One region of the Cedecea sp. NFIX57 genome, then DNA from elsewhere that is predicted to be linked to it. Evidence: predicted binding sites of a transcription regulator. Region 1 holds the regulator's gene; the other holds the start of a gene.
What was found. The regulator PhoB, encoded in region 1, activates phosphate uptake and scavenging genes when phosphate is short. The targets are predictions, from matches to a motif close to CTGTCATAAAACTGNCNNAT.
Positions count from the first base shown of each region.

Region 2: the regulator PhoB is predicted to act here: its motif matches at 6,588-6,607, upstream of kdgR (DNA-binding transcriptional regulator KdgR).

Region 1 is NZ_FXAS01000004.1:111,506-126,217, forward strand. It holds gene B9Y90_RS04430 (PsiF family protein) at 1-206, shown strand, start outside; gene proC (pyrroline-5-carboxylate reductase) at 399-1,208, opposite strand; gene B9Y90_RS04440 (YaiI/YqxD family protein) at 1,388-1,849, shown strand; gene B9Y90_RS04445 (DUF2076 domain-containing protein) at 1,846-2,607, opposite strand; gene aroL (shikimate kinase AroL) at 2,958-3,482, shown strand; gene B9Y90_RS04455 (AroM family protein) at 3,813-4,490, shown strand; gene ppnP (pyrimidine/purine nucleoside phosphorylase) at 4,573-4,866, shown strand; gene rdgC (recombination-associated protein RdgC) at 4,926-5,837, opposite strand; gene mak (fructokinase) at 5,963-6,874, shown strand; gene sbcC (exonuclease subunit SbcC) at 6,985-10,140, opposite strand; gene sbcD (exonuclease subunit SbcD) at 10,137-11,354, opposite strand; gene phoB (phosphate response regulator transcription factor PhoB) at 11,554-12,243, shown strand; gene phoR (phosphate regulon sensor histidine kinase PhoR) at 12,266-13,573, shown strand; gene brnQ (branched-chain amino acid transporter carrier protein BrnQ) at 13,999-14,712, shown strand, end outside.
Region 2 is NZ_FXAS01000002.1:223,297-238,008, forward strand. It holds gene mntP (manganese efflux pump MntP) at 1-22, shown strand, start outside; gene rlmA (23S rRNA (guanine(745)-N(1))-methyltransferase) at 23-826, opposite strand; gene ftsI (peptidoglycan glycosyltransferase FtsI) at 882-2,627, opposite strand; gene cspE (transcription antiterminator/RNA stability regulator CspE) at 2,859-3,068, opposite strand; gene B9Y90_RS02455 (DUF2627 domain-containing protein) at 3,081-3,224, opposite strand; gene B9Y90_RS02460 (MBL fold metallo-hydrolase) at 3,766-4,767, opposite strand; gene B9Y90_RS02465 (YebO family protein) at 4,784-5,065, opposite strand; gene mgrB (PhoP/PhoQ regulatory lipoprotein MgrB) at 5,120-5,263, opposite strand; gene B9Y90_RS02475 (YobH family protein) at 5,423-5,662, shown strand; gene kdgR (DNA-binding transcriptional regulator KdgR) at 5,705-6,496, opposite strand; gene B9Y90_RS02485 (MFS transporter) at 6,673-8,046, shown strand; gene htpX (protease HtpX) at 8,091-8,972, opposite strand; gene prc (carboxy terminal-processing peptidase) at 9,165-11,213, opposite strand; gene proQ (RNA chaperone ProQ) at 11,234-11,917, opposite strand; gene B9Y90_RS02505 (GAF domain-containing protein) at 12,022-12,510, opposite strand; gene yebS (membrane integrity lipid transport subunit YebS) at 12,657-13,901, shown strand; gene B9Y90_RS02515 (PqiB family protein) at 13,870-14,712, shown strand, end outside.

The DNA.
Region 1 (14,712 bases):
AGCAGGCGGCTTCACAGTCCCTGAAAGGGGATCAGCGTAAGAGCTACATGAGTAGCTGCCTGAAAGGGGAAGCGCCTGCCGCAGCGGGGAAAACCCTGACGCCTCAGCAGCAAAAAATGAAGGACTGTAATGCGGATGCCGGGAAGCAATCGCTGAAGGGCGACGCCAGAAAAACCTTTATGAGCAATTGCCTGAAGAAAAAGTAAGTTGTTTTGAATGACCCTCACCCCGGCCCTCTCCCTGAGAGGGAGAGGGGGAAATCGAAGATTTATGCTCGATTCAGAGCCCTCTCCCCGTCGGCAGAGGGCTTTTATTTTGGGTTTTGATGAAGGAATTTATGCTCAGTCTAATCCCCTCTCCCCGTGGGGAGAGGGTTAGGGTGAGGGGCTATGCCCAAATCAGGACTTCCCGAGCAGCTCCGACTTTGCCATACACTTCACCATCGCTTCCATCACTGCGGCGCGGAAACCTTTCTCTTCCAGCACTTTGACCGCTTCAATGGTGGTGCCACCAGGGGAGCAGACCATGTCTTTCAGCTCGCCCGGATGGGTACCGGTTTCCAGCACCATCTTCGCCGAGCCCATCACCGCCTGAGCGGCAAACTGATAGGCCTGTTTGCGCGGCATACCGCCCAGCACTGCGGCATCGGCCATAGCTTCGATAAACATAAATACGTAGGCTGGGGCAGAACCGCTGACGCCCACGACAGGGTGGATCATCGCTTCACTTACAACTTCAGCCTGGCCAAAGCTGCGGAAAATGCTCACCGCATCGGCAATGTCTTCCGGCGTGACAAGGGCGTTTGGCGTGACTGACGTCATGCCCGCGTTCACCAGTGCCGGGGTATTCGGCATCGCACGGATAATTTTCCGGTCATGGCCCAATACTTTAGCCAGGGTTTCCAGCGTGATACCCGCGGCAATGGAGATAATCACGGTGTCTTTGTTCAGGTCGGAGTTAACTTCGCTCAGCACCTTAAGCATGATGTTTGGCTTCACGGCGCCAAAGACGATGTCGGCTATCTGCGCGACTTCCTGCGCGCTCTGCGCCGGGTTAATGCCGTATTCTTCGCACAAAGCCTGAACTTTGTCCGGCGACGGGGTGTAGATCCAGATATTGCCGGCAGGCACAAGGCCGCTGGAAATCAGGCCGCCGAGGATGGCTTTGCCCATGTTACCGCAGCCAATAAACCCTATTTTCTTGTCCATAGCATGACTCCATGGTGATGTGTTTTGTTATTTGATGGTCATAGCTTAACGCGCTTTTTACCGCTTAGGCTATGTTTGCACTCAACGGCGAGCGGAGCGGGGTGGAAACAGATAAATTTTGCCATTCGGCAAAAGCACGGCAAAATCGCCCCCATTCCCACCGAAAGTCAGGAGCCATAATGCAAATTTGGGTGGATGCCGATGCGTGTCCAAAAGTCATCAAAGAGGTGCTGTTTCGCGCGGCAGATCGTGCTCAGGTTATGGTCACGCTGGTGGCCAATCAGGGGATGAAAACGCCGCCGTCGCGGTTTATTCGCAGCCTGCAGGTTGCCTCTGGGTTTGACGTGGCGGATAACGAAATTGTGCGTCGCTGCGAGAAAGACGACTTGGTTATCACCGCCGATATTCCACTGGCGGCGGATGTGCTGGAGAAAGGGGCTGTGGCGCTGAATCCCCGGGGCGAGCTATACACTCCCGCAACCATTCGTGAACGCCTGACGATGCGTGACTTTATGGATACCCTGCGCGCCAGCGGCGTACAAACCGGCGGGCCGGACAGCCTGAGCCAGCGCGACCGCCAGCAGTTTGCCAATGAGCTGGAAAAGTGGCTGCTGAAGGTCGCGCGGGCACAAAAGTCTTAAATGAAGCTGTCGTCGTCGTCGCCGTAATCGTCGCCGCCAAAATCATCGTTACCGTAATCGGTATTGTCCTGAGACTGCCAGCCGCCCTGGTTCAGGAACTGACGATCGTCGACCTGGTTGTAGTCGTTGACCGAGTCGAATGAACTGTTGTCGAAGGTTGGCGCCGGTTCATTGATAATATTGACGATCTCTTCCGGCTGGCTGCGGTGGAACATGCTGGTCAGCATTTCTGCCACCACAACACCACCGGCTACGCCCGCTGCGGTTTGCAGCGCGCCAGATAAGAACCCGCCTCCGGCACGCGGAGCGCTGGCTGGGGCAGCCTGCTGCTGCGGTGCGCCATACCCGGCAGGAGCGCCGTATCCGCCCTGTTGTGGCGCGCCGTAGCCTGGCGCAGAAGAGGTGCCATAGTTCTGGCTACCCGGAATTGGATCGGAGCCGCGAGCTGTATTATTACTGTTGCTGCCGCCGCCACCGAACAATCCGGCAAGGAAACCGCCGCTGCTTTGCTGCTGGCGAGATTTCTGCTCCAGCTCGCTCACCTGTGCTTCCAGGGCCTGAATTTTGCCATTCAGCTGCTTCATGGCCGCTTCCTGAATAAGGATCGTCTGCGTCATGTAGTAGGCGGCACCCGGCTGCTGGCTGAGGTGTTGCGCAATCCGCTGTTCGGCGGCCGCATCGCGGGTGGCACTTTGGCTTTCGGCCTGTTTCAGACGGTCAAAAAGCCCGTCAATAAGACGCTGCTCTTCAGATTGCATGGTTCATACCTCTGTCATGATGAAATCTTAAAACGAGTCTGGATCACATTCAGCGTAGGTGAAACGCCTTAATCGTAAAGCTAACCATAAATGTGTTACCGAATCTCAGATTAAGGGTTGTCATTGGCCTGGCGTTTAAAGTATTGTGGCGCAGTTAGCAGGTGGTGGATTTAGTTTACACTTGTTACGTATCAGTTAATGCCGTTATAGCTGGGTTTTGAGCGATAGATTTCATTTTTGTAATTATAAGTTTACACTTGTCGCGTACTAGTTTAATGGTATTATCGCACTCTGTTTTCCTGCTTTTGCCCCTTGTGGCCTCAGGCCCGCATTTCCGAGGATTATCTTTGATGACTCAACCCCTATTCTTAGTCGGCGCGCGCGGCTGTGGTAAGACGACCGTTGGTCACGCATTGGCGAGAAAGCTGGGTTACGCCTTTGTCGATACCGACAGTTTCCTGCTGAACCACACCGGCAAGAGCGTGGCGGAGATTGTGGCCGAAGAGGGCTGGGAAGGGTTTCGTGCTCGTGAATCCGATGCGCTGCAGCGCGTAACGGCTCCGGCGACGGTTGTGGCGACCGGTGGCGGGATGGTGCTGGCTGAGGGCAACCGCCAGTTTATGCAGGAAAATGGTATCCCGGTTTGGCTACATGCCCCGGCTCAGATTCTGGCTTCGCGCCTGAGCGCTTCTCCAGAAGAAGGGCAGCGCCCAACGCTGACCGGTAAAGGCATTACCGACGAAATTGTCGATGTTCTAGCCGCTCGCGAAGGGCTCTACCGGCAGGTTGCCCGTCATATTGTGGACGCTACCCGCTCTCCTGATGCGGTAGTGGAATCTATCCTCAGCGCATTACAAATGGCCCGCGCCAGTTAGCCTATACTTAACGCTCATCCATAAGAAATTAAGGACGAGCGATGGCCATTTCACCGCTTTCCTTCAAGATCCTGACGGGGCTTTTAAGGCGTACGCCATGCGTGCGACCTCCTTCATAAGAGAAACTTTTATCTCATTCATTTAGCTAAAATATATTCTATTAGAGATGTTGCTCAGTAGTTGATGTTTCGTTAAGGATTTCGATATCGCTCAGGTTGTATGCTGCAGATTGTGGCGATCAAAAAACGATCGACCCCGGCGAGTTATTTCATAGCGGATGTGGAGCAGTGCAGCGAAGAGGGTGGTAACTGAGTAATAGCGGAGCGAAGCATGAAACCAACTGTAGCCATTCTCACCGTCGGCAAAGTGTCAGTCAGTGAGGTTTTACCTTTTTTAACTGAACATATCTCTGAACAACAAATCTCCCAGGTCAGCCTGTTGGGCAATCTCTCTCCCGATGAGGTTCGCCGTCAGTTTTCCCCGTCACCCGGCGAAGAGACGCTGCTTACGCTGTTAGCGGATAACACCATTACGCCAGTCGGGCGGGACAAAATCTCCATTGCGATGCAGGGCATCATTGAACAGCTGGATAATCAAGGCTACGAAGTTATCCTGCTGATGAGCACGATGCCGCTGACGGGATTAAGCGCCCGCAATGCCATCCTGCTGGAGCCTGAGCGTATTATTCCGCCGCAGGTGGCGTCGATTGTGGATGGCCATCAGGTAGGGATCATTCTGCCGGTTGCCGACATGATTAAGTTCCAGGAGCTGAAATGGCGCAAGCTGACCCATCCGCCGCTTTACGCGCTCGCGAATCCGGTACACGGCAGCGAAGCCGAACTGCTGGAGGCTGGCAGAAAACTGATGACGGAAGGGGCGGATGTTCTGGTCCTCGACTGTCTTGGTTACCATCAAAAACACCGGGATTTACTGCAAAAGCAGCTGGATGTACCGGTGCTGTTATCCAACGTGCTGGTGGCTCGATTAGCCGCAGAATTGCTTATCTGAACGGAATTAACAATTTGCGTGACAGGCCGGAGAGTTCGCCTCTATAGTGGTTTTTTCACTAATGTCGATAAAGGGCCTGTCCATGCTTCAGAGTAACGAGTACTTCTCCGGGAAAGTAAAATCCATCGGTTTTACCAGCAGCAGCACTGGCCGTGCGAGCGTTGGGGTGATGGCGGAGGGGGAATACACCTTCGGGACCGCCCAGCCGGAAGAAATGACCGTAGTGAGCGGCGCTTTGCACGTTTTGCTGCCGGGGGAAACAGAGTGGAAAACCTATGCTGCGGGCGAAATTTTTAACGTTCCGGGCCACAGCGAGTTTCATCTGCAGGTAGCCGAGCCAACGTCCTACCTTTGCCGCTACCTGGCCGATAAATAACTGAGTTTCAGGCCCCTCGTTTCACCGCGAGGGGCTTTTTTATGCGTCAGCCACGGCAATTAGCGCTGTGCTTCCCCGCCGAGGGCTTCTACCAGGTTGGTAATCAGCGCCGACAGCTCGCCGGTCATCAGAATAAAATCGGCGTCGAAACGCCCGCCAAAATCTTCCCGGTCGATATCGTCGTTCTGCTCACGCAGGATATCAGCAAATTTCAGGCGCTTGACCGAGCCATCGTCCGCCAGCACGAACTGAATACGCTCCTGCCAGTCCAGCGCCAGCTTGGTGACCACTTTGCCGGTTTCAATGTGCGCGGCGATTTCATCGCACACCAGCTCTTGCTGCTTGCAGCGGATCACGCCGCCGCCTTCAAGGATCGCCTTGAGTTCAGCTTCGTCCATCAGCGCAAAGCCTGCCGGAACATCGCCTGAACGCACCCACTCGGTCAGCGTCAGTTCGATAGGGTTTTCCAGCGCCAGCGGGACCACCGGCAGAGAACCCAGGCTTTTACGCAGCAGGGCCAGCGTATCTTCCGCTTTTTTGGCGCTGGCGCAGTCAACCATGATCAGGCCGTTGACGGTGTCTATCCACATCATTGTCTGGCTAAAGCGGCTGAAAGCGCGCGGCAGCAGGGAGTGCAGCACTTCGTCTTTCAGGGAATCTTTCTCGGTCTTTTTCAGCTTGCGGGCCTGTTCCGCTTCCAGCTTATTGATTTTGGCTTCAAGAGCCTGTTTGATGACCGGAGCGGGCAGAATTTTTTCTTCTTTACGGGCGCAAATCACAATCTGGCCGTTGGCAACATGGGTTAATGCATCGCTGTGCGAGCCCATCGGCGACACCCAGCCGGTTTTGGCCATGTCCTGGCTGCCGCAAGGGGTGAAGGTGAAGGCGGCTAACTGTTTTTCCATTGCATCCGCCGTCAGCGTGATGTCACGGCTTAAACGGTAAACCATTAAATTTTTAAACCACAGCATGATTCTGTCCCAGGTTGTCAGTTAAACGCAGCGGGCATGATAACGAATTGACGGCCTCGTTTCATTGTCTTTGCTTGGCCTGCATTTTAGGTAGTTGATAATTATCACCAAATGAGGAAGTTCTTGTGCGCATAGGTATCGATCTCGGTGGGACTAAAACAGAAGTGATCGCGCTGGCAGACGACGGTAAACAGCTTTATCGCCACCGTTTGCCCACGCCTAAAAACGACTACCAGGCTACCATCAAAAACATTGTTGAGCTGGTGCGGCTGGCGGAAGAAGCCACGGGCGAGACCGGTACGGTAGGGCTTGGGATCCCGGGATCGATCTCCCCTTATACCCGGGTGGTGAAAAATGCGAACTCAACCTGGCTGAACGGGCAGCCGTTTGACAAGGATCTTAGCGTGGCGCTCAAGCGCGAAGTCAGGCTGGCGAACGATGCTAACTGCCTGGCGGTGTCGGAAGCTATCGATGGTGCTGCCGCAGGGGCGCCGATCGTCTTCGCGGTGATCATCGGCACCGGCTGCGGCGCGGGCGTGGCGATCAATGGCCGGAGCCTGATCGGTGGCAACGGCACCGCGGGCGAGTGGGGGCATAACCCGCTGCCTTGGATGGATGAAGACGAACTGCGTTTCCGGGAAGAAGTGCCGTGCTACTGCGGCAAGCAGGGCTGCATTGAGACTTTTATTTCAGGCACCGGTTTCGGCACGGACTACCAGCGCCTGAGCGGAAAAACGCTGAAAGGGCATGAGATCATCAGCCTGGCAGAACAGCAGGATCCGCTGGCGGAGCTGGCCATCAGCCGCTATGAGACACGCCTGGCGAAGTCGCTGGCGCATATCGTCAACATTCTGGATCCAGATGTGATCGTGCTGGGCGGCGGAATGAGCAACGTGGAGCGTTTATACCGGACGGTGCCGCAGCTGATTAAGCCGTGGGTGTTTGGCGGCGAGTGTGAAACGCCCATTCGCAAAGCGGTACACGGGGATTCCAGCGGCGTTCGCGGTGCGGCGTGGCTGTGGCCGATAGAGAAGTAAATCACCCCTCACCCCGACCCTCTCCCCATGGGGGAGAGGGAGAAAACAACAGGTCAGAATGGCAGACAATCTATTCCCTCTCCCTTCAAGGGAGAGGGTTAGGGTGAGGATCACTCCACTGCGAAAACCTTATCCAGCCGGCTGACACCTAACCCGTTAATCTTCTTCACTTTAATCTGCACCGGGATCCGTTCCTTCATCGCCTCAACGTGGCTGATCACGCCGATGGTTTTGCCGCTGGCGTTCAGCGTATCCAGCGCGTCGAGTGCGGTATCCAGCGTCTGCGCGTCCAGGGTGCCAAAACCTTCATCCAGGAACAGGGAATCAATGCGGGTTTTATGGCTGACCAGGTCGGATAACGCCAGTGCCAGCGCCAGGCTCACCAGGAAGCTTTCGCCCCCGGAAAGCGTGCGGGTGTCACGTACCGCATCGGCCTGCCATGTATCAACCACCTGTAATTCAAGCGCTTCGCTGTCTTTACGCTGCAGCAGGTAGCGCCCGTGCAGGCGATTGAGCTGATTGTTTGCCAGCCAGACGAGGTTATCCAGCGTCAGACCTTGCGCAAATTTACGGAATTTATCCCCTTCTTTGGAGCCGATAAGCGCGTTGAGATAGCCCCAGTCTTCCGCCTGCGCTTCACAGGCTTTTATTTCCTGCATCAGCGTTTGCTGGCGAACCCGGTTTTCCTCGTCGTGCCGCAGCTGCTGGGTAATTTGACCCTGTTGTGAAGCATTCTCGCGCAGCTGGAGGGCAAGCGCTGAAATTTGTGCCTCCAGTGCGCCAGGGGCTGTTTCTTCATGCAGATTTTCTGGCCGCGTCGATAAGTGCTGAGCCAGCGCATTTTCAACCTGTTCCAGCAGAGTGACCTGCTGCTGATGCTGGCGCTCCAGAAGCTGTTTACGCTGTTCCAGCTCAAGGCGTTCGGTTTCTTCCAGCAGGGCGCTGCGGAAATCGGCTTCATCGCTGAACTGGCTGGCAGAAAGCGCATTCCTGAACTGCGCCTGCGCCGCAGTACTTTCTTCTTCGCTTTGCTTCAGTTGCTGTTGCAGGGACTGGCGCTGCCCTTCAAGCTGGTTGCAATCGTTATGCAGCGCTTGCCAGTTTTGCAGCGCTGCCTGGTGCTCGTGTTCATTCAGCGGCAGTGGGCTGGAGCCATCGTCTGCAAGGGTTGAGAGCAACATATCGAGCGCGGAGAGCTGCTGGCGAAGCTGCGGCAGTTTCTCCTGCTGCTGCTGCCATTGCTGAGATTCTTTTTGGCGAGCCTCAAGCCAGGTTTGCTCTGCGCCCGGCTCAGGGCGCTGAAGACCGGCCTGCTCCAGCCCCGCTTGTAGCGAAGCGCGCTGTGCCACAAAATCTGCGAGCAGTTTTTCATGCTGCTGACTGTCGCGCTGGTATTGCGTCTCCAGCGCCTGCCGCTCGCCAAGCTGGCGCAGCTGCAGCTCGCGCTGTTCCTGCTCGTCAAGCCAGGCGCTGATATCGTCCTGAGGCGTTAAAGCGATGGCGAGTTCCGCGCACTGCTGCTGCCAGCGGGCTGAGAGTGCAGTTTCTTCTGCCTCAATGGCGCTGCTGGCCTGGGCCAGTTTTTCGCGTTGATGGCGCTGAGTATCAAGCTGACCTTTAAGGGCAAAGCCAAGCTCTGCGAGTTTAGCCACTTCTTGCTTAAGGGTGGCCAGGCGCTGTTGGTTCTCACCTGGTTCGAGAGCTTTATACGCCTCTACAGCCGGGTGTTGGGTTGAGCCGCAAAGCGGACACGGCGAATCAGGCTGCAAGCGTGCGCGCTCGGCTTCAAGACTCTGGATGCGCTTTTCCTGCTCAACGACTTTTTCCAGGTCCGCTTCGTGCTGGCGTTTGTCTTTGTACTGCTGGCGCTTTTGCCCCAGTTCAACGTCACGCCCTGCAATCTCTTTATCCAGTTCGATAAGCTCGCGCTGTTGCTCGGTTTTGTGTTTCTCCAGCGTGGCAAATTGTGGCTGCAAAGTGGCCAACAGCTGGCGTGCAGCCCGGGTTGCCTGCAGTCGCTGTAAGTGATCGCTCACTTCATCAGGAGAAAGGCTAAGCTTTGGCTCCGGCAGCGCCTGCAGCTTTTGCCGACTGACCTCGAGCGCCTGCTTTAGCTCAGTCAGCTGTTTTTCGTCGCGCTGTTGCTGCGTGAACGCCATGCGCCAGCCCGTCAGTTCGGCAGACCAAAGTCGATAGCGGTCATTCGCCGCGAGCCAGTCTTCGACCTGCTGAGCTTCATTCTTCAGACGCTGGGCCTGTTCGGCGGCCAGCATTCGGGTTTGCTGCCGGCGGATGGAAAGCTGCTGTAAGCGGGTATTCACTTTCTCCGCTGCCTCGCTGTTTTGCTTCAGCGACTGCTGCTTTTCCTGCAGCCGCTGCCAGTCAGGGCGAAGTTTTTCGGCAGGCAAGGCTTGGGTCAGTTTCGCCAGCATCGGCTCTGCGTCTTTGAGCGACTGATTGGCTGCGTTCAGCGCCTGCTGCTTTTGGGTTTTGTCGGCAGAAAGTCGGGCTAGCTGAGTGAGCCACTGCTGGTGTTGCTGCTGTTGTTGGAGCTCCCCGGACAGTTTTTTCTCTTCAACAGTGAGTACCTGCAAACTCTCGGCAAGCTGCTGTTGCTGCTCTGCGGTTAATAGCGCGACGCCAGAAGCCTGAGCCAGCAGGTTTTCAAGGCGGCTTTTGATTTGCTTATGATTTTCAAACACCGCGGCGGAAACGGTGCCGTAAATCTCCGTGCCGGTCAGCTCTTCAAGCAGCGAGGCGCGGTCGTTTGCGTCGGCGTTTAAAAAGGCGGCGAACTGCCCCTGGGAGAGCATCATCGAACGGGTGAAGCGGTCGTAGTCCAGGCCGGTGAGGAAGGCGATAATCTCCAGCTTGTCTTTGATTTTATCGGCGAGAATTTTGCCATCTTCGATTTGAGCCAGCTCCACGCGCGGTGCCTGGAGATTGCCGTTCGCCGCGTTGCGGGCGCGATTCTGGCTCCAGAAAGCGCGGTAGCCCGTGCCTTTTACCTCAAACTCGACTTCGGCCAGGCATTCTGCAGTGTCCCGGGTCATCAGGTCGTTTTGCGACTGCGACACGGTGTTGAGGCGCGGGGTCTTGTGGTACAGCGCCAGGCAAATGGCATCCAGCAGGGTGGTTTTGCCCGCGCCCGTGGGTCCGGTGATAGCAAACAGCCCGTTGCTGGCGAAAGGCTCCTGGGTGAAATCAATCTTCCACTCGCCTTTCAGGGAGTTGATGTTTTTTAACCTCAGGCTGAGGATCTTCATGCCTGTTCCTCCTGCTGGTGCAAATCTGAAAGGGTTTGGGCAAACAGCGTTCTTAGCCTGGCGGCGCGTTCCTCGCTGGTTTCTTCCTGACTCAGCCGGCGCTCAAAAACCTCTTCAACGCTTAACTCGCTCAGCGTCTCTTTATGCTGGCTGGCAATCACCCGTTCGCGCTGTTCGCGGCTGCGGCGCAGCAGAACGACTTCAACCGGTAAATCGTCGGTCAGCGCCTGTACCTGGCGCTGCATGTCGTGCAGATATTCGTCGGTGGCGATTTCGATATCCAGCCAGACGTTGGGTTCGGCAGGCGCGTTTCGCCACTGTTCAAGCTGCTGCTCGATTTCGCGCAGCGACCCTTTCACGATGGCCAGCGGCTGGCTGATGGGGACTTCCAGAGGCTCGACGCTGGTTAGCGCTCCGCCGTTGAATGTCACCAGAAAAACGGTTTTGGCTTTGCCGGTTTCATCGAAGCTCAGCGGAATCGGTGAGCCGCTGTAGCGAATATGCTCCGTGCCGCCAATTTTTTGCGCGCGATGAATATGCCCGAGCGCAATGTAGTCAGCGGGCGGGAAGTGCTGCGCCGGGAAAGCGTCCAGCGTGCCAATATAAATGTCACGCACCGCATCGGATTTCGTCACGCCCACCGTGGTCAGGTGCCCGGTGGCGATAATCGGTAGCGGCTGGTCACCGCGAAGCGCCACGGCGGCGGCATAACATTGCTGATAATGTTCGCTGATGGCTTCCATTAAAGAACGCTGTTTTTCATGGCCGGACAGCCCCGCCTGGCTGCTTTGAATATCGCGAGGGCGCAGGAAAGGAATAGGGCAGAGAATCGCCCCCGGCGTGCCGTCTTTTTGGTTGAGCACCAGCGCCTGTTCATCTTTGTTATGGCGAGCGCTGGCAATCACTCGGGTATTCAGGCAGGCCAGGAGTTCGCGGGATTCATTCAGGGTGGCTACGGAATCGTGATTCCCCGCCAGCACCACGAGCTGGCAGCCGGTGCCCTGTAGCTGCACGACAAAACGGTTATACATTTCACGGGCGTAGCTCGGCGGCGAGCCGGTATCAAAGATATCTCCCGCGACGAGGATCGCATCCACCTGATGTTCGACCGCGGCGTTTAACAGCCAGTCGAGAAAGGCCTGATGTTCAGAAGCCCGGCTTTTGGTATAGAAGTTTTGGCCGAGGTGCCAGTCTGATGTGTGGAGAATGCGCATAACCTGTCCCATGGCAAAGAGGCGAATTACCGATTATAAGCTATTGAGCTGGCAGCGTAACCGTCAGTAAAAATCCGTGGCTGTCATAATTCAAAAAGGTGAAATATCTGGCCGTCATCTTTTTCATAAATCTGTCACAAATCTGACGCATACTGGCGCACAATTAATAAGAGATGGTCTCTTTTCAACAGGGTAAATCATGGCGAGACGCATTTTAGTCGTAGAAGATGAAGCTCCGATTCGTGAAATGGTGAGCTTTGTGCTCGAGCAAAATGGCTTCCAGTCGGTAGAGGCGGAAGATTATGACAGCGCGGTTAACCTGCTGATTGAACCTTTCCCCGACCTGATCCTGCTGGACTGGATGCTGCCAGGCGGTTCCGGGATCCAGTTTATCAAGCACCTGAAGCGTGAAGCGCTGACCCGCGAAATCCCGGTGATGATGCTGACCGCGCGTGGCGAAGAAGAAGATCGCGTGCGTGGCCTTGAAGTCGGTGCCGATGATTACATCACTAAGCCGTTCTCGCCTAAAGAGCTGGTGGCGCGTATTAAAGCGGTGATGCGCCGTATTTCCCCGATGGCGGTGGAAGAAGTGATTGAGATGCAGGGGCTGAGCCTTGACCCGTCCTCACACCGCGTGATGACCGGCGAAGATCCGCTCGACATGGGGCCAACTGAATTTAAGCTGTTACACTTCTTTATGACCCACCCGGAGCGCGTTTACAGCCGTGAACAGCTGCTTAATAACGTGTGGGGAACGAACGTTTACGTTGAAGACCGTACCGTAGACGTGCATATTCGTCGCCTGCGTAAAGCGTTGGAAACAAGTGGTCATGACAAAATGGTGCAAACAGTTCGCGGCACGGGTTATCGTTTTTCAACCCGTTTTTAATATGCTGACAGGAGCGTGACGCGTGCTGGAACGGCTGTCATGGAAAAGGCTGGTACTGGAGCTGGTGCTCTGTTGTATGCCAGCGGCAATTCTCGGATTGATTTTTGGCCACCTGCCGTGGTTTTTACTGGCGGCAGTGACCGCCCTGCTAAGCTGGCATTTCTGGAATTTACTTCGTCTCTCCTGGTGGCTGTGGGTTGACCGCAGCATGACCCCGCCGCCCGGGCGGGGAAGCTGGGAACCTCTGCTCTACGGGCTGCACCAGATGCAGCTACGTAATAAAAAGCGCCGCAAAGAGTTAGGCAACCTGATCAAACGCTTCCGAAGCGGGGCAGAATCTCTGCCCGATGCGGTCGTGCTGACCACCGAAGAAGGCACCATTTTTTGGTGTAACGGCTTGGCACAGCTGCTGCTTGGCCTGCGCTGGCCGGACGACAGCGGCCAAAATATCCTCAACCTGCTGCGTTACCCTGAATTCTCGCAATACGTGGCGAAGCAGCAGTTTGGTCGCCCACTGACTCTGGTGCTGAACAATGGCCGTCATCTTGAGTTCCGCGTGATGCCTTACGCCGACGGGCAGTGGCTGATGGTGGCGCGTGACGTCACGCAGATGCACCAGCTTGAAGGCGCCCGCCGCAACTTCTTTGCCAACGTCAGCCATGAGCTACGCACGCCGCTGACCGTGTTGCAGGGGTATCTGGAGATGATGCAGGATCAGGCTCTGGAAGGGCCGCTGCGGGACAAAGCGCTGCATACCATGCGCGAGCAAACCTCTCGCATGGAAGGGCTGGTGAGGCAACTGCTTACGCTGTCGCGCATTGAAGCCGCCCCCACGCTGTCGATGAATGAGAAAATCGACGTGCCGCTGATGCTGCGCGTGGTTGAACGTGAAGCGCAGACGCTGAGCCAGCAGAAGCAAACGCTCACTTTTAACGTTGAGCCAGGGCTTCAGGTTTACGGCAACGAAGAACAGCTGCGTAGCGCGATCTCTAACCTGGTGTATAACGCGGTGAATCACACGCCAGCCGGGACACACATCACCGTCACCTGGCGCCGGCTGCCTCACGGCGTCGCGTTCAGCGTGAAGGATACCGGGCCGGGGATCTCCGCCGAGCACATTCCGCGCCTGACGGAGCGTTTCTACCGCGTAGACAAAGCGCGCTCCCGGCAGACCGGGGGCAGCGGGCTTGGGCTGGCTATCGTGAAGCATGCCCTTAGCCATCATGATGCGCGGCTTGATATCGAAAGCGTGCCGGGGCAGGGATCGACGTTTTCGTTCATTCTGCCCGAGCGCTTAATCGCCCATGAGTCAGCGGTGGCTGCACATTAATTCACCGCAGCCGTCAAGTTCGCTTTCCACAGGCCAGTTTTCTGGCCTTTTTGTTTGTATTTTCACCACTCGTTAAGTGATGAATATCGAATTGATGCTTTTTTGTCCGAATGATAAGCCATAACAAAAGCGTATAATCAACTTTATTCACTGCTTATGCGTATTTTTAAAGGATATATTTCTGGTTTCCCGATCCCTTCTTGTCTTCAAACGCTATAAGCGTTTTAATTGCCCCCCTGTTATTACCAGACCGACTGAAATTGCGTGGTAATTCGACTAACTATTCTTCGCCACCGATCCGGAGAAGCATATTCCGCTGTCGTTACCGGTAATAACCGCGTTTTTACCGAACGTTATTTGGACTGAACGTCGGTTTAAAAATTTGAGTATTTTCAACACCACACATCCACAGGCTGCTTTATTTTATGACCTATCATTTGAAATCTCGTGACATCATCGCTCTGGGCTTTATGACCTTTGCGCTGTTTGTGGGCGCGGGCAACATCATTTTCCCTCCTATGGTTGGCTTACAGGCTGGCGAGCACGTCTGGACGGCGGCGCTTGGCTTCCTGGTCACGGCGGTAGGTTTACCCGTTCTGACTATCGTGGCGATTGCCCGCGTGGGCGGCGGTATTGACAGCCTGAGCTCGCCGATTGGCCGCCGCGCCGGTATTTTGCTGGCGACAGTTTGTTACCTGGCCGTAGGGCCGCTGTTTGCCACGCCGCGTACCACTACCGTTTCCTTTGAAGTGGGGATTGCCCCGCTGACCGGCATGGGCGATATGCCGCTGTTTATCTACAGCCTGGTGTACTTCGCGCTGGTGATCGGGATTTCTCTTTATCCGGGTAAGCTGCTGGATACCGTGGGCCACGTGCTGGCACCGGTGAAAATCATCGCGCTGCTTATCCTGGCGGCCGGGGCGGTGTTGTGGCCAGCCGGTGGCCTGAGTACGGCGACTGAAGCCTATCAAAACGCGGCGTTTTCTAACGGCTTCGTGAACGGCTACCTGACGATGGATACGCTGGCGTCGCTGGTGTTCGGGATTGTTATCGTGAATGCCGCGCGCTCTCGCGGTGTGACCGAATCACGCCTGCTGACCCGCTACACTATCTGGGCTGGCCTGATTGCCGGTATCGGC
Region 2 (14,712 bases), on a different contig from region 1:
CCATTTCGCCCCTTTTAACTGATCAATCGCGCTGCCAGACTCGCACCACAAAGTCAGTTTCACAGCTAAACGCCGTTTCTCCTCTCAGCTCCTCCCAAACTTCAGGGCGAGCACGCCAGGCGAACGGCGTCATTTGCAGCAGGGCAACAGCTTCATCCCCGCGCAGGTTCATCATCCAGCCTGGTTGTAGCGTCCGTTGCAGCGTAAAGCCCGGCATAGCTTCAACCTCTTCACTGTGCAAAACAATATCCTGATAAATGAGCCCTTTTAGCTGCATCAAATGGCGTGGGCCAGGCGTGGCTGTCACCACCACACCGCCGCGCTTCACGATCCGTGCAAGCTCTTCAGCCTTACAGGGGGCAAAAATGCGCACAATCGAGTCCATGCTCTCATCGGCAAACGGCAGGCGGTGGCTGGATGCGACGCAAAATTTCACTTCCCGGTAGCGTTTAGCCGCGTAGCGAATAGCAACTTTTGAAACGTCCAGCCCCCAGGTCTCACCGCCCTGCTCAGCCACAACCGCTGCAAATCCCGCCGTGTAATACCCTTCCCCACAGCCAATATCCAGTAGCGCAGAGGGCGCTATCTCTTTTAACAACTGGCAAAGAGCATCGCGTAGTGGCTGATAATGTCCGGCATCAAGGAATGCCCGGCGAGCCTGCATCATTTCCGCGCTGTCACCCGGGTCTTTCGAACGTTTATGCTGAACGGGCAGCAAATTAACATAGCCTTCTTTGGCTATATCAAATTGATGCCCCTGAGGGCAGCGGTAGCTGTTCGCGCTGGCGCTAAGCACGGAATGGCAGAGTGGACAAAGCCAGGACATAGAAAACTCCGGAGGCAACAAAGGGCGCAAGTTTAGCGCCCCTTTTGCCAAACCGCTACATAGCGGCGCGGTCATTCTCCATTTTGTTCAGCACCATCATGCTGTTGTCTCCGGCAGGCAGCCCGTCCGGCTCAATATTTTCCAGACGTAAAACGTCACCCATGATTTGGCTGAATACCGGGGCAGAAACCGCACCGCCGTAGTACTTCCCGTTGGAAGGATCGTTAATCACCACCACCAGCGCATAGCGAGGATTACTGGCCGGCGCCACGCCAGCCGTGTAGGCAATGTACTGATCTATATATTTACCATCAGGGCCGATCTTTTTGGCAGTGCCAGTTTTCACCGCCACGCGGTAACCATGAACTGCGGCCTTAACGCCCCCGCCGCCAGGCAGCGCCACGCTTTCCATCATATGCTCCACTTCATGCACAATTTCTTCCGGCATAACTCTCGTCCCTTCCACCGGCGGGTCAACGCGCGTGATAGACAGGGGACGTGAAATACCAAAACTACCAATAGTGGCGTAAACATGAGCCAGCTGCAGCGGGGTCACCATCAGGCCATAGCCAAATGCGAAAGTGGCTCGATCCAGCTCTCCCCAGCGCTGGCGCACCGGCAACAGGCCGCGGCTTTCGCCCGTCAGGCCGATTGCAGTGGGGACGCCAAAGCCAAATCTATGATAAGTGTCCCAAATATTCTGAATCGGCATTGCCAGTGAAAGACGGGACACGCCGGTATCGCTCGATTTTTGCAGCACCCCGGTCAGGGTAAGCTGCGGATAGTACCCCACGTCACGGATGTGGTGCCCGTCGAGAGTAAACGGATGGGTATCAATAACGCTGTCAGGCCGGACAATCCCCTGTTGCAGCGCCGTCATGACTACCATAGGCTTCACCGTCGAACCGGGTTCGAAGGTGTCGCTTATCGCGCGGTTGCGGAAATCGTCGAGCCTGGCGTCATCACGGTTGTTCGGGTTAAAGGTTGGGTAGTTAGCCATTGCCAGGACTTCACCGGTCTGCACATCAATGACCACCGCGGCACCGGATTCTGCTTTGTTCCAGGACACAGCGTTGCTGAGCGCATCTTCCGTCACGGTTTGCAGTCGTTCATCGATGCTGAGCTGAATATTGTGTGCGGGGCTGGCAGCATTCTCGGTGATATTTTCCACCACATGACCGTAGCGATCTTTGCGTACCAGACGCTCACCCTCTTTGCCGGTAAGCTGCTGGTTAAAACTTTTTTCGATCCCCTCAATACCCTGATCGTCAATATTGGTGAACCCAATAAGGTTCGCCCCCACCCGACCTGCAGGATAAAAGCGGCGTGATTCATCCCGCAGCGCGATACCGGGAATATTCAGTTTGTCGATGTATTGCGCCTGTTGGGGATCCAACTGGCGAGCAAGGTAGATAAAACGGCCTCGCTCGTTGCTGTGAATACGCGTGGCAATCTCGCTCAAAGGGACATGCAGCGCAGAGGCCAGCGCCTGCCAGCGGCTGTTAACCAGTACGCCCCCCTTCTCCATAACCGTTTTCGGATCGGCCCACACCGCTTCGACCGGCACGCTGACCGCCAGCGGTTTTCCGTTGCGATCTTCGATCATCCCACGCGGCACCTCAATCGGTTCTTCGCGCAGGGAACGCATATCCTCCTGCTTAACCAGGTTATCCGGGGAGATAATTTGCAGCCAGGCAATACGTCCGAGCAGAAACACCAAACTCCCGGTGATGGCCACACACAGAAGCCCAAAACGCCACTGGATAAAATTACCGGTTAATACGGGGACACCCTTCTTCACAACTATTCCTTGCTCAGCCTAAGCGATTGAAAGATTTAACCAGATCCCCGGCATTTTGCCGGGAGAACAGTGCTAAAACCTTCGCAGCTTTGCAACAAGAGGCAACAAATGATTCAATTTGTTAATAGCTTGAAAAACAGTAGATTAGTGACAGAAATGAAAAAGCCCCGTCGAAACGGGGCTTTTATCTCAATTCGGCGTTATTCGCGCCTGAGCTCTAATCCAGAAGAATTAGATGGCAGTCACGTTAACTGCAGCAGGGCCTTTCTGGCCGTCCTGGATTTCGAATTCAACGTTCTGGCCTTCAGCCAGAGTTTTGAAGCCGTTACCCTGGATTGCAGAGAAGTGTACGAATACATCTTTGCTGCCGTCAGCTGGAGTAATGAAACCAAAACCTTTAGACTCGTTGAACCACTTAACTTGACCTTTAATCTTTGCCATTTTGCAAATTCCTTAGATTGTATTCTTCGCCCGCAGGCATAACTTAGATAAAACAGAGACATTACTGCATGAGGCACTAATATAAGGCTCGGCAGAGAAGCAGTATTCAACGACAACGTGTTTACTCAGGTCTTCTTTACTGAAAATGCCACACATAAACAGAACTGTACCTCGTTTAACCCAACGTGTTATCACACACAACGTAAACAATGGCAAGCCATTTTTAAGCATGTGTCGATCTGCCGCACAGATTCAGAAAATTACACGATTACCTTAAGAAAGTAACCCGCGTTTTTTGACGTATATTTTCATCAGAAAAAGTTGTCGCAACAGATTGTGTTTTAACAACATTCCGACAACGTCTGAACCTTAGCGTAAAGCGTACTTTTCGTCCAGACATCCGTACAATAAAATCCTTTTTGAAGGATATATCTTTATGATTTTTTATGCATATCTATGCACAAATCAACCTAAAGACAATCATCGTGACTGGTACACGGATTTCATCACTGTATTTTTTACGCCCAACAGAATAAAGCCTGTACAACAGGCCTGATATTCTGCACCAAAATAATGAAAGTTTAATGACATTGCCCCAGGACAAGGCAATAAAAACGTTTCGATGGAATTTAAAGCGTGATTATCGGGCGTTAATTTAGCCAAATAGAAATAAAGCCGTCATTACCGACATTAATAATTAATTCTTATTCTTCGTGAAGGGCAAACTTTGACCAATGCGCAGAGGTGAAAATATTTGGTCGTTTTCCCCCTGCTCATGCAAGGCCGCAAGCAACTCCTGCGGTGGCTTGTCGAGAGACTCATCGGCCAGCTCGAAAACGCCCCAGTGGATAGGAATTGTCACGGGTTTGCCGATCGCTTGCCATAACGTCACTGCCTGCTGGGGATCCATGTGGTGATCGCCCATAAACCAGCGAGGCTCGTAGGCACCAATGGGCAACGCGGCCATATCGAACGGCCCCAGGCGAGTCGCTATCTCGGCCAGCGACTCGGTGTAACCTGAATCACCGCTAAACCAAAAACGCAAAGCCCCCTGCTCCACAACCCAGCCGCACCAAAGCGAACGGTTACGATCCCAAAACGTTCGCATACTCCAGTGCCGGGCAGGTACGGCGGTGAAAACCATGCCGCACCAGTTAAAGCTTTGCCACCAGTCCAGCTCTGTGACCTGCTCAATCCCACGCTGGCTGAACCATGCTTTCAGGCCGAGGGGTACAAAAAAATGAACGTCGGGAAAACGCTTAATCAACCGACGGACTGTTTTTTTATCGAGATGGTCGTAATGGTTATGGGAAATGAGCACGGCATCCAGTCGAGGTAACTGGTTAATATCGAGTGGGACTTCAGTTCGCCGGGCAGGACCGGCAAAAGAAACCGGGGACGCGCGACGGGAAAATACTGGATCGGTCAGCAAAAAATGGCCATTAAGCCGCAACAACAGGCTGGCATGCCCCAGCCACCATACGCGGTCATCACTACCGCTCAGATCGGCCTGTTGCCACCAGCGTTCAATAAATGCGGAGTAACCTTGACCGGGAGGATGTGGAAGCTTTTGCGCTTTGCGCTCCTGCCGCCACTTTTGGACGTCACCAGGTTGCCGTATTGCAGGCTCTGTATTGCGAAACCCATCAGGCAGATGGTGGGATAATTGTGGATTGTACCAAGGGTTTTTCCAGCTCATCCCACCTCCAGCCAGATTAGCGTTCCGCTACCAGACGCACAAAGTCGTCGTCATTTTCTTCTTCAACCTTCGCAGCCGGTTTGTGTTCCGGCTCTGGTTCGTTCGCTTCACACAAGCGGCGCAGCAAGGCATTTTGACGCTTCTGTAAATCCACCAGTTCTTCGAGCAGTGCAATCTGTTCGTTTGCACGACTACTGGAACGATTGACAAAAAACCACAGAACAAGACCGACAATCAACGTCACCAGCGATATCGCCAGCGGCATGATAGTTAAAGCACTAAAACCCAATTCGTTCATCTTACCACCTCAAAAAAAACGCATTCTACACCTGAGGCAGAGAGAGAAAAATCACTACCAGGGGATAAATTTATTAATGGTACAAATGCCGCTGAAAAATTGCACATCCTGGTCGCACATCACATTTATCATTTGAGTCCATAGCAGCAGGCAGGTAACAGCAATCACCAAAACGATCACCCATCTGTACTTTCTCACTACATCGCCACCTCTTGACCATAGAATTTCGGTAATTTAACACTAACCAACTAAACCATGAGTAACGTTTCCTGCTTTTTCATTTCAGAATCATCAGATTGTGACGTCAATTTTTCAGAGTAGGGTTGATGCAGGATTAGATTGATGTTTGAGGTCAGTATGCGAGCGATTATTCGTACAATTATTGTTATTGCCATCATCTGGATTGGCCTGTTGCTTTCAGGCTATGGCGTTTTAGTGGGCAGCAAAGAAAATGCGGCGGGGCTTGGGCTGCAATGTAAATACCTGACGGCACGTAGTACCGTGACCGCGCAGTTTATTCACACCGATAGCGGGATTATTGGCCTGACCGATTGCCCGCTTCTACGTAAAGTCGACACGCCGATTGATAACGGTTAAAGCGACAAGGCCGCGTGTCTTGCGCGGCCTGATTTTACAAAATCAGAAAGGATAATGGTGGTAGCCCATCTGCTGGGATAACGTTCGTGCGGCCTGATGAAGAATACGGACGTATTCAGCCAGCCCTTCATCCGAGTAGCGGATCGTTGGAAATGAAATGCTCATGCCCGCGACGACAACGCCAAAACGGTCGAAAACGGGTACCGCGACACAGCGAATGCCCTCTTCCTGTTCCTCATTGTCTTCACCATACCCCTGCGCTCTCACCTGCTCAAGCACAGGGATAAGTGCTTCTGTACTGACGATAGTCCGTTCTGTGCTGCGAACATATTCAACATCCGAAAGAATGTCCAAAATTTCGTCGTGCGGCCGCCACGCAAGCAAAACCTTACCAATGGCAGTACTATACAACGGATTCCGTCGTCCGACACGCGAATACATACGCAAGTTATAAAGTGAATCTATTTTGTGGATATAGACAATGCTGCTTTCCTCAAACGCCCCCAGATGAATCGCTTCTTTGGTTCGTCGGGAAAGCTCGCGCATCTGAACATCCGCGCTGCGAATAAGGTCGATATTCTGTAATGCCCCGCTGCCCAGCTCGAAAAGCTTCAGCGTCAGGGCATATTTTTCCGACTCTTCTTCCTGTGACACATAACCGAGGGATTTCATTGTTTGCAGAAACCGATATACGGTGCTCTTGGACATCATGACGCGCTGCGACAGTTCGGTGATACCAATTTCTTTTTCTTCACCAAGTGCCTGTAGGATGCCAAAAACCTTTAGCACGGAAGAGACGGCATCGGGCTGCTTGTCGGGGTCTGAGAGAGCCATACATCACCTCGGGTATTCTTGTTTTATAAAAATTAGAACCGTTTTTTAGTATATTGATGCCCTATGATCGCCGCAATCAAAGCCTGCTGATTCGTTACAAATCTGCGGCATTGACAAGATTAATTGATGATAAAATCATTACCCTCCTAACGACTTCAGACAGCAAAATTTTAAATATGGATAAATCAGTGTCCGATGGCTTACCTACGCCTCAGCGTTACGGTGCCATTTTGACGATTGCGCTCGGGATCATGATGGCCGTGCTCGACGGCGCTATTGCTAATGTCGCCCTGCCTACGATTGCACACGATTTGAATGCCAGCCCTGCGGAATCTATTTGGGTGGTTAACGCTTATCAAATAGCCATTATTGTGTCGCTTTTATCGCTTTCGTTTCTCGGCGATATTTTTGGCTACCGCCGTATCTATCAGTGCGGTCTGGTCCTGTTTTGCCTGACCTCGCTATTTTGCGCCGTTTCTACCTCACTGCCGATGCTTACCTTTGCCCGTGTGCTGCAAGGCTTTGGCGGCGCAGCATTAATGAGCGTGAATACCGCCCTGATTCGTTTGATTTATCCTCAGCGTTTTCTGGGTCGTGGGATGGGCGTGAATTCATTTATTGTTGCCGTGTCCTCTGCCGCCGGCCCCACCGTTGCCGCTGCAATTCTTTCGGTAGCCTCGTGGCAATGGCTGTTTTTAATCAACGTGCCAATTGGCATTGTTTCGCTGATTCTGGCGCTGCGCTATTTACCGCCCAACCAGCAAAAATCCCAGGGTCAGCGTTTTGATATCCCGAGTGCGGTAATGAACGCCCTCACCTTCGGTCTGCTTATTTCAGCGATCGGTGGTTTTTCACAGGGCCAGTCGGGGTTCATCATTATCGGTGAACTGGTTGCGCTTGTCGTGATTGGCTATTTCTTCATCCGTCGCCAGCTTCGTTTACCGTTCCCTCTGCTCCCGGTCGACCTGCTGCGAATCCCAATTTTTTCGCTGTCTATCGGCACATCAATATGTTCGTTCGGCGCTCAAATGCTGGCGCTGGTTTCACTGCCCTTTTTCTTGCAAACCGTCCTGGGCCGCAGTGAGGTTGAAACCGGTCTGCTGTTAACGCCATGGCCACTGGCAACGATGGTGATGGCACCGCTGGCAGGCTATCTTATCGAACGTGTGCATGCAGGTCTGATGGGCGCCGTAGGGCTTTTAGTGATGGCCTGCGGCTTGTTTGCTTTGGCCATGCTCCCGCACGATCCGTCCGACCTGAATATTATCTGGCGTATGGTGCTGTGTGGGGCAGGATTCGGCCTCTTCCAGTCCCCGAATAACCACACCATTATCTCCTCTGCGCCCCGCCACCGCAGCGGTGGAGCAAGCGGTATGTTAGGGACTGCTCGCTTGCTCGGTCAAAGCTGCGGGGCCGCATTGGTCGCTCTAATGTTTAACGTGTTTGGTAACAGTGGGACGCATGCCTCGCTGATTCTTGCGGGCATATTTGCCACCATTGCCGCCGTCGTCAGTGGGCTGCGAATCTCGCAGCCCAGGGTACAGGCATAAAAAAAGCGTGCCGCCTGGGCACGCTTTTCATTTCTGAGTTACAACTACTTCAGGTATTCGCCGTTGCGCAGCGCTTCGATACGTTTGTCCAGCGGCGGGTGCGTCATGAACAATTCGCTCATTGACTTGGCCTTACCGTTGATGCAAAACGCCATCATGCTGCTGGCTTCCTGCGGCTCATAGCTGGTTTTCAGGCGCTGCAGCGCTGCAATCATCTTCTCGCGGCCCACAAGTTTCGCAGAACCCGCGTCGGCGTGGAATTCACGATGGCGTGAGAACCACATGGTGATAATGCTCGCCAGAATGCCAAACACCAGTTCCAGCACCGTTGCCACCGCAAAGTAAATCAGCGGGTTGCCGTTGCTGCTTTCGTTATCATCACGGTTCCCGGACAGGAAGCCAGAAGCCACCTGAGCGATGATGCGGGAGATAAAGATAACGAAGGTGTTCACTACGCCCTGAATCAGCGTCATGGTCACCATGTCACCATTGGCGATATGGCTGATTTCGTGCGCGATAACCGCTTCCGCTTCGTCACGACTCATGTTCTGCAGCAGACCTGTACTGACCGCAACCAGAGAGGCGTCACGGCGCGCTCCGGTGGCGAAAGCATTGATGTCTGGTGCATGATAAATCGCAACCTGCGGCATGGCGATGCCCGCCTGCTGTGACTGCCGACGCACGGTTTCCATTAACCAGTGCTCCGTTTCGTTACGAGGTTGCTCAATCACCTCACCGCCTACTGAACGTAATGCCATCCATTTTGACATCAGCAGGGAAATAAAAGAGCCGCCAAAGCCAAACAGCACCGCCATGATCATCAGACCCTGAACGCTGCTCGACTGGATCCCCGTCAGGCTTAGCACCAGCCCGAAAACGACCATTACCGCAAGGTTGGTCAACAGGAAAAGCCCGATACGCATCATAATTTTCTTTTTACCTCGGTTAAAAACACGCTCTTTGCGCTCCCACACATCGTAGGGGCGCGCCGCCTATTTTCAAGCATCAATCCCGCCCAAGTGATTAATAATACATAACTTTACATTTTGTATGCATTTATCTTACATCACTGAAGACAGGCAAAAAAATGGGCACCGCTTGGGTGCCCATCCGGGAGGTTACTTGGTCGCCGTCGGCTGCTCGGCAGGCCTGTCTTGCTCCATGCCGGCAAGATCGATGGCAATATGCACCGTCTCGTCAAGATACGGATCGGGCTCCTGGTAATCCTTCGGCAAATCGTCGAGTTTCTTAATCGGCGCTTTACCTTCCCGCTTGAAGCGATCGTTGATTCTGGCCAGGCGAGTCGCGTCGTCTTCCTGATTCTCTTTTTCACGCTGAGCGTAATTCAGAGAAACAACGTTCCGTTTTTCCTTCAGGGCATTGAAGCGAGCAATGTCCTTCATGATGTACTGGAACTCAGGGTCTTTGGCGATGCGATCCTGATGCAGCTTCAGTAACTCAGGTTCGAACGGCGTAAGATCGCCGGTTTTCACATAAGTCGCCGCGTTGATGCTGTCCCACGGCAACGCATTGTCTTCGAACTTCTCGCCGGTCTCAGTTTGTTCGGTCCCGGTTGGCATCATGATGTCCGGCGTCACACCTTTCCGCTGGGTACTGCCGCCGTTAATGCGGTAGAACTTCTGAATGGTGTACTGAACCGAACCCAGCGCAGGCCATTCCGGACGCAGCATCTGATCGTAAATGCGATTCAGCGAACGGTACTGCTGCACGGTGCCTTTCCCGAAGGTCGGTTCACCGACAATCAGCGCGCGACCATAGTCCTGCATCGCCGCCGCAAAGATTTCAGACGCCGAGGCGCTAAAGCGGTCAACCAGCACCACCAGCGGACCTTTGTAGTAGACCACGCCGTCGGTATCGCTATCTTCGCGGACTTTACCGTTGTTGTCGCGAACCTGAACCACCGGGCCACTAGGAATAAACAGACCGGACAGGGACACCGCTTCCGTCAGCGCACCGCCGCCGTTAGAACGCAGATCGATAATCACGCTCTTCACGTTCTGTTTTTCCAGCTTCTGCAGTTGAACCTTCACGTCATCCGTGAGGCCAACGTAGAAGCCAGGAATATCCAGCACGCCGACTTTGTCTTTGCCGACAGTCTTCACAGACATCTTGACCGCGCGGTCTTCGAGGCGAATACGTTCGCGAGTCAACGTCACGGTACGCGTTTTGGTGCCTTTGCCCGCAGGCAGGATTTCAAGGCGAACTTTGCTGCCTTTTGGCCCTTTAATCAGCGCGACAACGTCGTCCAGACGCCAGCCGATAACGTCAACCATCGGTTTACCCGTTTGGCCTACGCCAACAATACGATCGCCGACGGTAATAGCCTTGCTCTTCGCCGCCGGACCACCGGCAACCATGGAGTTGATCAGCGTATAATCATCATCCATTTGCAGCACCGCCCCGATGCCTTCTAAAGACAGGCTCATTTCGGTGTTGAACTGTTCGGTGCTGCGCGGGGAAAGATAGTTCGTATGTGGGTCAATCTCATGGGCAAACGCAGTCATCGCCAGCGAGAACACATCTTCACTGTTGCTTTGCGCCAGACGGCGGATCGCAAACTGATAGCGCTTGGTCAGAGTTTCACGAATTTCCTGCTCGGTTTTGCCGGTCAGCTTCAGGCTCAGCTCGTCGTATTTAACTTTCGCATCCCAGAGCTTATCCAGCTCATCGACGCTTGTTGGCCACGGCGCCTTGCTGCGATCCAGATTGATGGTGTCGTTACCGGTGAAATCCATCGGCTTCGCTAACACCTTCAAGGCATACTGATAGCGTTCAAAACGGCGCTTCTGACCCAGATTATAAAGGTCGTAAAACACATCGAGCTTACCGCTGCGCAACTCATCGCCAATCTGCCCTTTCTTCGCGGCAAACTGGGCGACGTCGCTGGCCAACAGCACGTTGTGGCTGTAATCCAACAAGTTCAGGTAGCGGTCAAAGATTTTTGCCGAGAAGTTGGCATCCAGATCGAACTGGCGGTAATGAGAACGCGTAAAACGCGAGGTCACGCGTTCACTCACCGTTGCGTGCTGAGCTTCTTCCTTTAACTGAGGAATTTGGTCAGCACGGGTAATGTTGTCCAGGGCCAGGGCGCTGCCTGCCACGAACAGCAGGCTGGCGATGGCCGTAAGCTTAAAGAGTTTGTTCATGCCTGAGTCAGGCCTCCGTTTCAGAACTGCAAGTGTTCTGCGCGTACGATCATTGCCATACCAGAAGTCAGCTGTACACGGACGCCATCTTTGGTAATTTCCAGTACGGTAGCATCCATTGCGTTGTTACCGGCTTTGACTTTTATGGCCTGTCCAACCTGCAGAGCAGCAATATCGGTCACCGGTGTACGACGCTCTTCACGAGGTGCCTTTGGTGCCGGTTTCTCAGCGCGAGGTTTACGCTCTGCCCCTTCTTTGCGACGCGGTGCTGCGGCCGGGCGAGGTTTGCGTTCGCGACGTGGAGCCTCTTCAGTGACGCCTGCGGCTGCAGCGGCTTCACGTTTCTTCGCCTGCTGCTCAGCACGCTGTGCCTGAACGCGGGCTTTGGCTTCATCCAACTGCTGGCGAGCATGTTCTACATGCTGTTCGTCCAGCTCACCGCAAGGGTTGCCATCGAGATCAACGCGAGTTGCGCCAGCTTTGATGCCGTACAGGTAACGCCAGCTTGACGTATAAAGACGCAATGCTGAACGAAGCTGCGTTTTGCTGAGGCTCATTTCGCCTTCAACACGAGAGACTAAATCCTGGAAGATACCAATCTTCAACGGACGAGCTTCACCTTCTGCGCTAAAACATTGAGGGAAACGCTCGGCCAAAAATGCGATAACTTCTTTACTGCTATTCAACTTAGGTTGATTTTCCATGAAATTTCCTGATTACAACGGAATTGCCAATAAGTCGCAGGCATGAACAGGCGACATTATAATGACGCCATCGCTAAATGCCACGTTATCCGTTGCTTATCATGCTATCGAGGGAAGAATTTTTTAAAATCAGTGCCGCTCAGCACGTCTGAAAGCTGCGAAATCAAGGTTTTTAAACCCATTTCGTCTTCTTCCGAAAAACGGCCATACTCGGTGCTGTCGATATCCAGGACGCCAATTGTCTGGCCGTCAACCGTCAGTGGCAGCACAATTTCCGAATTGCTGGCCGCATCGCAGGCAATATGCCCGTCGAAAGCATGCACATCTTCCACACGCTGAATCGTGCCTGTAGCAACGGCTGTGCCGCATACGCCCTTGCCGACAGGGATTCTTACGCAGGCAATTTTGCCCTGGAAGGGCCCCAGAACTAGCGTTTGGGCTTCGAGAAGGTAGAATCCTGCCCAGTTCACGCCATCAAGGCGCTCAAAGAGCAAAGCACTGGTGTTCGCCAGTGTTGCGAGGAAGCTGGTTTCACCTGCCATTAACGCACTAAAATCGCGATTCAGATCCGCGTAAAATTGTTCTTTGTTCATTAAATAACCGTTATGTTGTCTTGCTTTACTTTGTAGCATACTAAAATAAGCATTAAATGCACGGTGCCACAAGGTGTATCATTTTATGAATTACGATAGGCTAAATGCATTATTCAGATAACAACGCTCCCGGCTTACGACGCACAATGAAAATACACGCCATCAGTCAGGAATTGCCTCAGGCACGTTATCAGCGTTGTCCTCAATGCGATACCCTTTTCTCTCTGCCCCAGGTTAAATCGACACAAAGTGCCTATTGCCCCTGCTGTGATGCAAGGGTACATCATGGCCGTGACTGGTCATTGACGCGCCTGGGGGCAATGGCCGTGGCGATGCTGGTGCTTATGCCCGTCGCCTTTACCGATCCGCTACTGCGCATTTATCTGCTGGGATCGAGTATTGACGCCAACGTTATGCAGGGGATTTGGCAGATGGCAAGCCAGGGAGATGTGCTTACCGCCGCCGTCGTGCTCTTCTGTGTGATCGGCGCACCGGCCACGCTGGTCGCGGCTATTGCCTACCTCTGCTTTGGAAACATTCTCGGCATGAACCTTCGCCCGGTACTGCTGATGCTCGATAAGCTTAAAGAGTGGGTGATGCTGGATATTTATCTGGTGGGTATTGGCGTGGCCTGCATTAAAGTACGCGAGTACGCGTTCATACAACCCGGTCCTGGACTGATAGCCTTTATTGCCCTGGTCGTCTTGAGTCTGTTGACCATGATCCACCTGAATATCGAGCAGCTATGGGAGCGTTTTTACCCTCAGCGCCCGGCTCGCGCTTTCAACGCGCAGCTGCGCGTTTGCCTCGGTTGCCATTTTACCGGCGTTCCTGACGAACGGGGTCGCTGCCCTCGCTGCCATATCCCGCTTTATCATCGCCGTAAGCAAAGCTTACAAAAATCCTGGGCAGCACTGGTTGCCTCCCTGGTCTTTCTGCTTCCGGCAAACCTGCTGCCTATTTCAATTATTTACGTGAACGGAGCACGCCAGGAAGACACCATTCTTTCGGGCATCATTTCCCTGGCACACAGCAATATCGCGGTCGCTGCCGTGGTGTTTATTGCCAGTATTCTGGTGCCGTTTACTAAAGTTATTGTATTGATTACGCTACTGATCAGTATTCATTTCAAATGCCAACAGGGATTACGAACCCGCATATTATTGCTGCGGTTTGTCACCTGGATTGGCCGCTGGTCTATGCTCGATCTGTTTGTCATCGCTTTGATGATGTCACTGGTTAATCGTGACCAGCTGTTAGCCTTTACGATGGGTCCCGCCGCGGTCTTCTTTGGCGCGGCGGTTATATTAACTATTCTTGCCGTCGAATGGCTGGATAGCCGACTACTTTGGGACGCACATGAGTCAGGAAACGCCCGCTTCACCGACTGAAGCGAGAATTAAAACGAAACGCCGGATCTCCCCTTTCTGGTTATTACCTGTAATTGCGTTACTGATTGCCGGCTGGCTGATCTGGACGACTTACCAGGAACGCGGCAATACCGTGACCATCGACTTTATCTCCGCCGACGGGATAGTCGCTGGCCGCACGCCCGTACGCTACCAGGGCGTCGAAGTGGGCACCGTGCAAAACATCAGCCTGAGCGATGATCTGCGTAAAATCGAAGTCAAAGTCAGCATCAAAAGCGATATGAAGGATGCGCTGCGGGAAGACACACAATTCTGGCTGGTGACGCCAAAAGCCTCCCTCGCCGGGGTATCCGGGCTTGATGCCCTTGTTGGCGGGAACTACATCGGCATGATGCCGGGTAAAGGCGAGCCGCGGGATCATTTTACCGCGCTCGATACCCAGCCTAAGTATCGTCTTGATAACGGCGAACTCATGATTCACCTGCATGCGCCGGATTTAGGCTCCCTTAACAGCGGGTCGCTGGTCTATTTCCGCAAAATTCCGGTTGGCCGGGTGTATGACTATGCCATCAATAAGAACAAGCAGGGCGTCACTGTCGACGTACTGATCGATCGCCGCTTTACCAGTCTGGTGAAAAAAGGCAGCCGTTTCTGGAATGTGTCTGGGGTGAAGGCCGATGTTGGCCTGAGTGGCGCCAAAGTTCAGCTAGAAAGCCTCGCAGCCCTGGTCAATGGCGCGATTGCTTTCGATTCACCTGACGATTCAGAACCGGCCAAAGCGGATGATGAATTCGGCCTTTACGAAGACCTGGCGCACAGCCAGCGCGGCGTC